2 regions of the Halomonas sp. HNIBRBA4712 genome follow, and region 2 is predicted to be linked to the other one. Evidence: riboswitches for the same ligand, from Rfam matches in the RefSeq annotation. Region 2 holds a riboswitch; the other holds the start of a gene.
The links. A riboswitch is a leader RNA that binds a small molecule or an ion and turns the genes downstream of it on or off. The one in region 2 is predicted to bind thiamine pyrophosphate.
Positions count from the first base shown of each region.

Region 1 (4,411 bases), 740 kb from region 2:
GCGCTACGCGCCCAACAGCCGCTTCGAGCGTCACGTGCACGGCGGCGGCGAGGAGATTCTGGTGCTGGAGGGCGTGTTCGGCGACGAACACGGCCGCTATCCGGCGGGCAGCTACCTGCGAAACCCCATCGGCACCGACCACGCCCCCGAGATCGGCGCAGAGGGCGCGCTGATACTGGTCAAACTGCACCAGTTCGAGCACACCGATACGCTGAAGATGGCGATGCCCGCCCATCGCCTGCCCTGGCAGCCGGACCGGCGCGAAGGCGTGGCCTACAAGATGCTGCACACCCACGGCCAGGAGCGAGTCAGCCTGGAGCGCTGGGCCGCCGGGGTCACCCTCGACTCCCCGCAGTTCGGCAAGGGGCTGGAAGTGTTCGTGCTGGAAGGTTCGCTCCGGGAAGATAGCCATGAGTACTCGGCGGGCAGCTGGTGCCGCTACCCGTTCGGGGCGCAGCCCACGCTGCGTGCGGGAAGCGAGGGCGTACGTCTTTATCTCAAGCGCGGCCACCTCTCGGCGGCCTGACGCCTGCCTTCAGGGCGTGGCGAGCCCGAGAAACGGCAGCAGCGTCAACAGCGCGATCACTACGACCGCCACGAGCGTCAGCGCCACCTGCACCGGGTGTGCCAGAAAGCGCTTCCACAGCGTAGGCGCCTCGCCCCGTGCGCGGGCCTGCTCGAAGGCGTCACGCTCGCGCGCCAGGCGCGCCTGCTGATAGGTGTCCAACGCTGCTTCAGCGGCCTCACGCTGGCGCGTGTCAGCGAGCCAGATGGCATCGACGCCCAGGCGAAAAAACCCTGCCTGGGTTTCGTAGACGTCGAAGCCCTGCTCGTCCAGAAGCGCGCGTACCTCGGCGGCCTCTTCTTCGGTCACGTGGCGCAGCCGAAACAGCAGATGCGCCATGTCAGTCGCCCATACCGGCCATCAGATCGGCCTGGATCACCTCGATCCAGTAGCCGTCCGGGTCCTTGACGAAGATGACGTCCTTCATCTTGCCCTGCTCGGCGCGCTTGACGAAAGTGACCTCACAGACATCGAACCAGCCCTGGGCGGCGTTGAGATCCGGCACGCTAAAGCAGATGTGGCCGAACCCCTGAGGCTCGGCGTTGCCGTCGTGATAGGCGAAATCCGCCTGCTCCTCGGTGCCCCAGTTGTGGGTCAGCTCCAGAAGCCCTTTCTGGCTGAAGGTCCAGGCCGTACGCTCGCGGGTATCCTCGGGAATCTGCTCGCCCTGCTCCACGTTGGCCAGAAAGTAGAGCGAGAACTGCATCTCCTCGAAGTCGAGCTTGCGCAGTACCCGCATGCCGAACACCTTCGAGTAGAACGCCAGCGCCACTTCCGGGTCCTTCACCCGCAGCATGGTGTGGTTGAGACGAAACCCTTGGGTGTTGGCCGGTGCGGCTTCGACGCCGGGATGCTGCTCGCCGTGAAAACTCATGAACTCTCCTTACAAAACGATAAACTTTGACGAAACCGATACGATGTACAAGGCTGTAGTCTACTTGATAGCGCGGTAACGCACATTTTCCTGCATTTTATCTTTCATTCTGACAAATGAGGTCAGTGCCTGGCGATTTCCAGCCCTGGCCTCCGGAGGCACCATGTCTCGTGACCGTAATGTTTTTGGTGAGCCCCTGACGCCCTGCTGCCATGAGCCAAAAACCGGTTTTTATCGTGATGGCTTCTGTCGGGTAGGCCCTGATGACGCCGGCGTGCATTCGGTGTGCGCCATCGTGACCGAGGAGTTTCTCGCCTTCTCCCAATCCCGGGGTAACGATTTGACTACCCCGCGCCCGGAGTTCGGCTTTCCCGGCCTCTCGCCGGGCGATCGCTGGTGTTTGTGCGCCAAACGCTGGCAGGAGGCTGCCGAAGTGGGCTTGGCGCCGCCGGTGATTCTCTCGGGCACCCACCAGAAAACCCTCGACATCATCCCGCTGGTCACCCTCCAGCAGCACGCCATGGATGCGGTGCACTAGCGACGATGTATCCATGGCGCGGCTTTACAAGTCGCCGCCGTATCCGGATAGTAGTCGCCACGACAGGGGCGCCCGTTTGGGCTGAGATGCACCCTTTGAACCTGAACCGGATAGCACCGGCGTAGGGAGTCGTGGTGCTCGCACCACCTCTCTACCCGGAGGATGCGAGACGCGATGACCGACCCCTCCCTTGGGCGCTACCTGAGTGCGCTGACCCACACCACCCCGCTCGTTCACTGCATGACCAATTTCGTCGCGATGAACTCGAGCGCCAACCTGGTGCTTGCCGTGGGCGCCTCCCCCGCCATGCTTCACGCCATCGAAGAAGCGCCGGAATTCACCGCGCTTGCAAGCGCGCTTTCGATCAATATCGGCACTATTTCTCCCCACTGGGCCGAAGCGATGCTGGCCTCGGCCGAGGTGGCGCGCGCCCGCTCGATTCCCTGGGTGCTGGACCCGGTCGCGGTCGGGGCCACCGCCTACCGTCGTGAGCTGTGTCAGCGGCTGCTGGAGCTTGAGCCCACGGTGATTCGCGCCAACGCCTCGGAAGTCCTCGCGCTGTGCGGGCTTGAAAGCCAGGGGCGCGGCGTCGATGCCGCCCCAGAAACGCCGAACGCCACCGCCGCCGCCGTCATGCTGGCCAAACGCCAGGGCTGCGTGGTGGCGATGACCGGCGAGCGCGATCTTGTGACCGACGGCACCCGCGTTGCGCGCATCAGCGGCGGCCACGCGCTGATGCCGCGGATCACCACCCTGGGCTGCGGGCTCAGTGCGGTTACGGCGGGCTTCGTCGGGGCGAGTCCTGAGGCGCCTTTTGAAGCGAGCGTGGCGGCGCTGGCCACGTTCGCGCTGGCGGGCCAGGAAGCCGGCACTCGCGCCAGCGGCCCCGGCACCTTTCAGGTCGCGCTGCTGGACGCGCTCTACGCGCTGACCCCGGCGCGGCTCGAACAGGGCGCGAACCAGTGCGTAAGCTTTAGCACCGACGAAGGAGCGGCCCATGGCGCTTGATCTCTCGCTGTATCTCGTGACCGATGCCGCGCTTTGCCGCAAACACGGACTCGAGCACACCGTCATGGAGGCGGTGCGCGGCGGCGTCAGCGTAGTGCAGCTGCGCGACAAGCAGGCAAGCGATGCGGCGATGATCGACGAGGCCAGGCGCTTGAAAGCGCTACTCGCTGGCACCGGCGTGCCCCTGATCATCAACGACCGCCTCGACGTGGCGATTAAAAGCGGCGCCGACGGCCTGCACGTGGGCCAAAGCGACGCCGCCGCGCTGGACGCGCGCGCCGCGCTTGGCCCGAATGCAATCATCGGGCTTTCGATCAACACCCGCGAGCAGCTCGACCGCGCGCCGCTGGCTGCACTCGACTACCTGGGGCTCGGCCCGGTGTTCGCCACCGCCAGCAAGCAGGACCACGCCGCGCCCCTGGGCCTTGCCGGCCTGGCCGAGCTTGTTCGGGCGAGCCGCCTACCTACCGTGGCCATCGGCGGGCTCAAGGCCGAACACGCGGGCGCCGTGTTCGCGGCGGGCGCCGGCGGGCTTGCGGTGATCTCGGCCATTTGCGGCTCGCCAAACCCTTACCGCGCTGCCCAGGCGTTCAGGCGATGAACCACCAGCTCGAGCATATCAGCGCCTTCGTCCGGGTGGCGGAGCTTGGCAGCTATACTCGCGCCGCCGAGGCGCTGGGCAGTTCGCGCACCCGGCTCTCGCGCCAGGTGATGGCGCTGGAGGAGACGCTGGGCGTGCGGCTTTTACAGCGCACCACCCGGCGCCTGCACTTGACCCACGAAGGCGAACGCTACCTGGCCCACGCCCAGTCGATTCTGCGCGCGCTGGATGAGGCGGCCAGCGACGTCAGCAGTGCCGCCCAGACCGTGCGTGGTGAAATGCGCATCAATGCGCCGATGAGTTTTGGCGTACGCCATCTCGCGCCGCTGGTCGCAGATTTCATGGTCGAGCACCCGGCGCTCGACGTGCGCCTCGATCTCAACGACCGCCGCGTGGATCTCATCGAGGAGGGCTACGACCTGGCGATTCGTATCGGCCAGTTGACGGACTCCAGTCTGATCGCCCGGCGCATCACACGTTGCCGCATGCTGTTTTGCGCCTCGCCCGGCTACCTGGAGCGGTACGGCACGCCCCTGGATTCGGCGGCGCTCGCCGAGCATCGTGGCCTTCGCTACAAAAGCGGGCAGGCGAGCGCCGAGTGGCGGCTGGGAGACGGTACCACGCTCACCCCGCACGGCCCGCTCGAAAGCAACAACGGCGATGTCTTGACCCAAATGGCGGAGGCGGGGCTGGGCATCGCGCAGCAGCCAAGCTTTCTGGTAACCGAAAGCATTCTGGCGGGTCGCCTGGTGGCGCTGTTCACCGATCAGCCGCCGACCCTGCTCGATATTTACGCGCTCTACCCGGCCAGGCGCTACCTGCCGG
Region 1 covers NZ_JBIFXR010000001.1:117,646-122,056, reverse strand. Annotated here, with positions in the region: gene ACGK9R_RS00680 (cupin domain-containing protein) at 1-526, shown strand, start outside; gene ACGK9R_RS00675 (DUF6164 family protein) at 536-904, opposite strand; gene gloA (lactoylglutathione lyase) at 906-1,439, opposite strand; gene ACGK9R_RS00665 (DUF2237 family protein) at 1,603-1,977, shown strand; TPP riboswitch at 2,032-2,122, shown strand; gene thiM (hydroxyethylthiazole kinase) at 2,152-2,985, shown strand; gene thiE (thiamine phosphate synthase) at 2,975-3,586, shown strand; gene ACGK9R_RS00650 (LysR substrate-binding domain-containing protein) at 3,583-4,411, shown strand, end outside.
Region 1: linked by a shared signal. The riboswitch ahead of thiM (hydroxyethylthiazole kinase) and the one ahead of tenA (thiaminase II) in region 2 are both predicted to bind thiamine pyrophosphate.

Region 2 (4,411 bases):
CTGCTTGTCCATGTTCTCCTTCACCAGGTGCATGGGCACGTGGCCGGGGCCCTCGATCATCACCTGTACGTCGTGCTTCCAGGCGATATGGGTCAGCTCGCCCAGGGTTTTCAGCTCCGCCATCTGAGCGTCATCGTTGGCATCGGCAATCGAGCCCGGGCGCAGGCCGTCGCCGAGTGAAAACGCCACGTCGTACTGCTTGCAGATCTCGCAGATCTCCTCGAAGTGGGTATACAGGAAGCTCTCCTGATGATGATACAAGCACCACTTCGCCATGATGGAGCCGCCGCGGCTGACGATGCCGGTGACGCGACTGGCGGTCAGTGGCACGTAGCGCAGCAGTACGCCCGCGTGAATGGTGAAGTAGTCCACGCCCTGTTCCGCCTGCTCGATCAACGTATCGCGAAACACTTCCCAGGTAAGGTTCTCCGCCACGCCCTTGACCTTCTCCAGCGCTTGGTAGATCGGCACCGTGCCGATCGGCACCGGCGAGTTGCGCAGGATCCACTCGCGGGTTTCGTGGATGTTCTGCCCGGTAGAAAGATCCATGATGGTATCCGCGCCCCAGCGGATGCCCCAGGTCATCTTGTCGACTTCCTCTTCGATGGACGACGTCACCGCCGAGTTACCCAGGTTGCCGTTGATCTTCACCAGGAAGTTGCGCCCGATGATCATCGGCTCGCTTTCCGGGTGGTTGATGTTGTTGGGAATGATCGCCCGGCCCCGGGCCACCTCGTCGCGCACGAACTCGGGCGTGATCTCTTCCGGGATGTTGGCGCCAAAGCTCTGGCCGCGGTGCTGGTGGCCCAGAATGCGCTCGACTTCCGCCGTTCCAAGGGCCTGGCGGCGCTGGTTCTCGCGAATGGCGATGAATTCCATCTCCGGCGTCACGATGCCTTTTCGAGCGTAGTGGAGCTGGGTCACGTTCTTACCCGCTTTCGCCCGGCGCGGGGTGCGCTTTAGATCGAAACGCAGCTGGGCAAGCGTAGGGTCATTGGCGCGGCGGTTGCCGTACTCCGAGGTCAGCCCCTCGAGAAATTCGGTATCGTCGCGCTCCTCGATCCACGCTCGGCGCAGCTCCGGTAGGCCTTTACGCAGGTCGATCTGCGCGGCGGGGTCGGTGTAGGGCCCAGAAGTATCGTAGACCAGCAGCGGCGGGTTCTCCTCGGCAGCATTGCTGGTGGTGGTCGGCGACAGCGTGATTTCGCGAAACGGCACGCGGATATCCGGGCGCGAGCCTTCGACGTAACGCTTGGTGGAGGCGGGCAGCGGGGCGATGGCGGCGGCGTCGACCTGGGCGGTTTCGGCCAAAAAATGCTGGGTGCGGCTCATGATGAAAGTCTCTCGTTGTGGTTGTTGTCGTACTAGTCGGTCAAATCCAGGCCCATCTGCCAGAAGTCGATCTCCAGGCGCGTGGCATCGCGGAATATCCGGGTAAGCTCCTCAAAGCGAGCGGGCGACACATCGGCCAAACGGGCGTTCAGCCATTCGAGCTCCGCGCGCATCGCAGCCTGGAACTCTTCGCCTTCATACATCGCGATCCAGGCATCGAATGGGTTGTCGCCCCCGCGCACGGTGCTTGCCTGGGCATTGAGCCAGTTGGCGATTTCGCCGTAGCCGACCAGGCACGGGGCGAGCGCGACGTGCAGATCCAGCAAGTCGCCGCGGCTGCCGGTATCCAGCACGTAGCGGGTGTAGGCGAGCGTGGCCCGCGCTTCGGGGAGTTCGGCAAGCTCCGATTCCGAAATGCCCCACTCGCGGCAAAAACCGATGTGCAGCCCCAGCTCCACATCGACGATGGCTTTCATGCCCTCATGGGCCTGGCGCAAATCCGCAAGTGTTGGGCTCTTGTAGGCCGCCAGCGCATAGGCGCGGGCGAAGTGAATCAGAAACAGATAATCCTGCTTCAGGTAGTGGCGAAAGGCGTCGTCAGGAAGGGTAGCGGTGCCCAATTGGCGGACAAAATCGTGCTCGATATAAGCGCGCCAATCGCTTTCGCAGGCGGTGGTGAGATCGGTAAAGCAATAGCCCATACATCCTCCGGGAGTAGAGATCCGAAGGGCAGGCGAGAAGATCGAGGGAGTGGCGCGGAAGGTGGCGAATTATCTTGAAAGAGGGTGCCGGCGCCATCGCTTGATCCCTACGCCGGTACCCGCGCTTTTCAAATAAGCGCATTAGCCGGATCAGGTTCAGCGGGACCAGCGCTTGGCGCTCTTAAAGAGCACGCCCTGCGCCATCTCAGCCGGATTCACCGGCACCCCGTCAAGCAAGTAGTTTGGCGAGTCTAGGGTGGGCTGAAAGGAGATGCAAGAGGGTATTCGAAGGCACTGCGTGTTAGTTTTAATTCGCTGCTGCCCTCAGGGGGCTCTCTATAAGCTTAAAGCTATCCGGGAATACCGACATTGAAGAAAAACAACGAAACCGGCTGGGAAGCCTTCTACACGGCCAATCAAACACGCCCCGCCTCACCGCTGTTACGGCGCGCCTTGGGTGAGCAATGCTTGCCCGTGGGTAACGGCCACGCCGTCGATTTAGGCTGCGGTAGCGGTATCGAAACGGCCATGTTATCGAGCGCAGGATGGAGCGTATTGGCAATCGACAAGGAGCCTAGGGCGATAGAACGCGTAGAGGCATTGAAAGCCGAGCTGCCCTCTACAGAGCTGATGGTTTGGGCATCGAGCTTCGAGGAGCTGGAAAGCCTCCCGCCTTCGGCACTCATTCATGCGGGGCTGAGCCTACCGTTCTGTCATCCAACCCGCTTCTCGGCATTATGGGGCTTGGTTCGTTCGGCGCTTGAGCCGGGCGGCGTATTCGCCGGCCATCTTTTTGGCAACGGGCATGACTGGGCTACCAACTCAGGTATGAACTTTCATTCGAAACGAGAAGTAGAAGCGTTATGCGATGGTCTGGAAATCGAGCTATTACGCGAAAGCGAAGGGGAGGGTGGGTTAGTGCTACATCACTGGCATCGGTTTGATCTGATCTTAAGAAAGCCGAGGAGGCGATGGAATAGCTAGTTCTGCGTGGTGACCGCCAAGCGCCGCCCAATTGCCAGGTATTCCAAAAATTGCTTTGCTAGTAATAGAATCAATAAGGTAGATTTGATCAGAGAGGCTAAATAATCTCAATGAACGCGCCTGCACGTTTATTAAGGTTATGCGGCCGGCTACATAATCGCTGTTAGCACTCAAGGAGCTACATCAATGAAACATACCCAAGAAGAAATAAGCCAAATCTGGGATCACGTGAAGAACAATAAATATGCAGGATCTTCAGCTCAACATCAGCCGGTGATATGCAGCGACGATGACGCGGAGCAATGTATTAGCATTCCGAACTCAGAGGGCACCGACCGAGAAGTTTATTCACGCAAAAACGAAGATGAAGAATGGAAAGTCGTACCATATGTAGGAGAACGTCACGCATGAAACTGGAGTTAACTTCTTACAAGGCCGGGCGCGGCTACGGTATCAGAAAGGAAAGGTAATGACGCAGTTGGACAAGCTTGCTCAAATAATCACTCGGCTAAAAACAAAAAAATTATCTTAGTTAAATTCGGGAATCCTCGCGGTCATAGGCTCAGCATCATTTCTTATCGCGGGTTATTGGGGGCTTATGCTGTCGACAGTCGTCCCAGATATGGTGAAAGCGAAAAATAAGCATGGTCTCCCTCCGCTGGCAATTGGGCTATGGCTGCTCTTGGGTGGATATTCGGCTATTGTATGGTATTTTGGCTGCATCGCCTCACGTTGCCATTCTTTATTATACGAGCGTTGGTTCAAGTGATCTGCTGTGCTAACAATCGCAGGCATGGCGACGTCTTTTCCATTGCGGCTTCGCCTCCATTCCAAAGCCGCGCATGCTGCGGGCGTTAGCCTCTATGATGATACGGGAATTTCAAGAAAGCGATTTTGAGAAAGTGAACGAAATTTACTCGCTGTCGAAGCTGGACGAACTTCGCTTTGAGCGAGAGGTATTCCAGTTATTGCCCCTGAAGGAGGACGAAAAACGACTTCGAGATCTCATGGAATCCGAAATTTTTGTTTATGAGGACGATGGTATTCTTGGCTATGGTGCTATTTACCAAAATGTAATTAGATCTCTTTTTGTCCATCCGTTGTATCGTGGCCAAGGGGTTGGTAGCGCGTTATTCGGTTATCTGATTGCTGAGGTTAGGACTCCTACTAAACTATACGTGGCGAAAAGTAACTTCCCAGCAAAATCCATGTACCATAAATACGGCTTTACGGTTACCGGGGAGTTTGAGGCGTCATATAACGGAAAATCAGTATTGGCAAACGAAATGGTGCGAATCAGTGAGTAAGGCTAACAAACGGCTGTTATCGCCCCTTCGGGGCTGGGACGGTCTTTCCGCCGCTGCGCGGCTACAAGTCCGCCCTAAAGCCGGGCG
Region 2 covers NZ_JBIFXR010000001.1:854,227-858,637, forward strand. Annotated here, with positions in the region: gene thiC (phosphomethylpyrimidine synthase ThiC) at 1-1,332, opposite strand, end outside; gene tenA (thiaminase II) at 1,365-2,033, opposite strand; TPP riboswitch at 2,121-2,272, opposite strand; gene ACGK9R_RS03990 (class I SAM-dependent methyltransferase) at 2,403-3,017, shown strand; gene ACGK9R_RS03995 (hypothetical protein) at 3,204-3,428, shown strand; gene ACGK9R_RS04000 (GNAT family N-acetyltransferase) at 3,881-4,324, shown strand.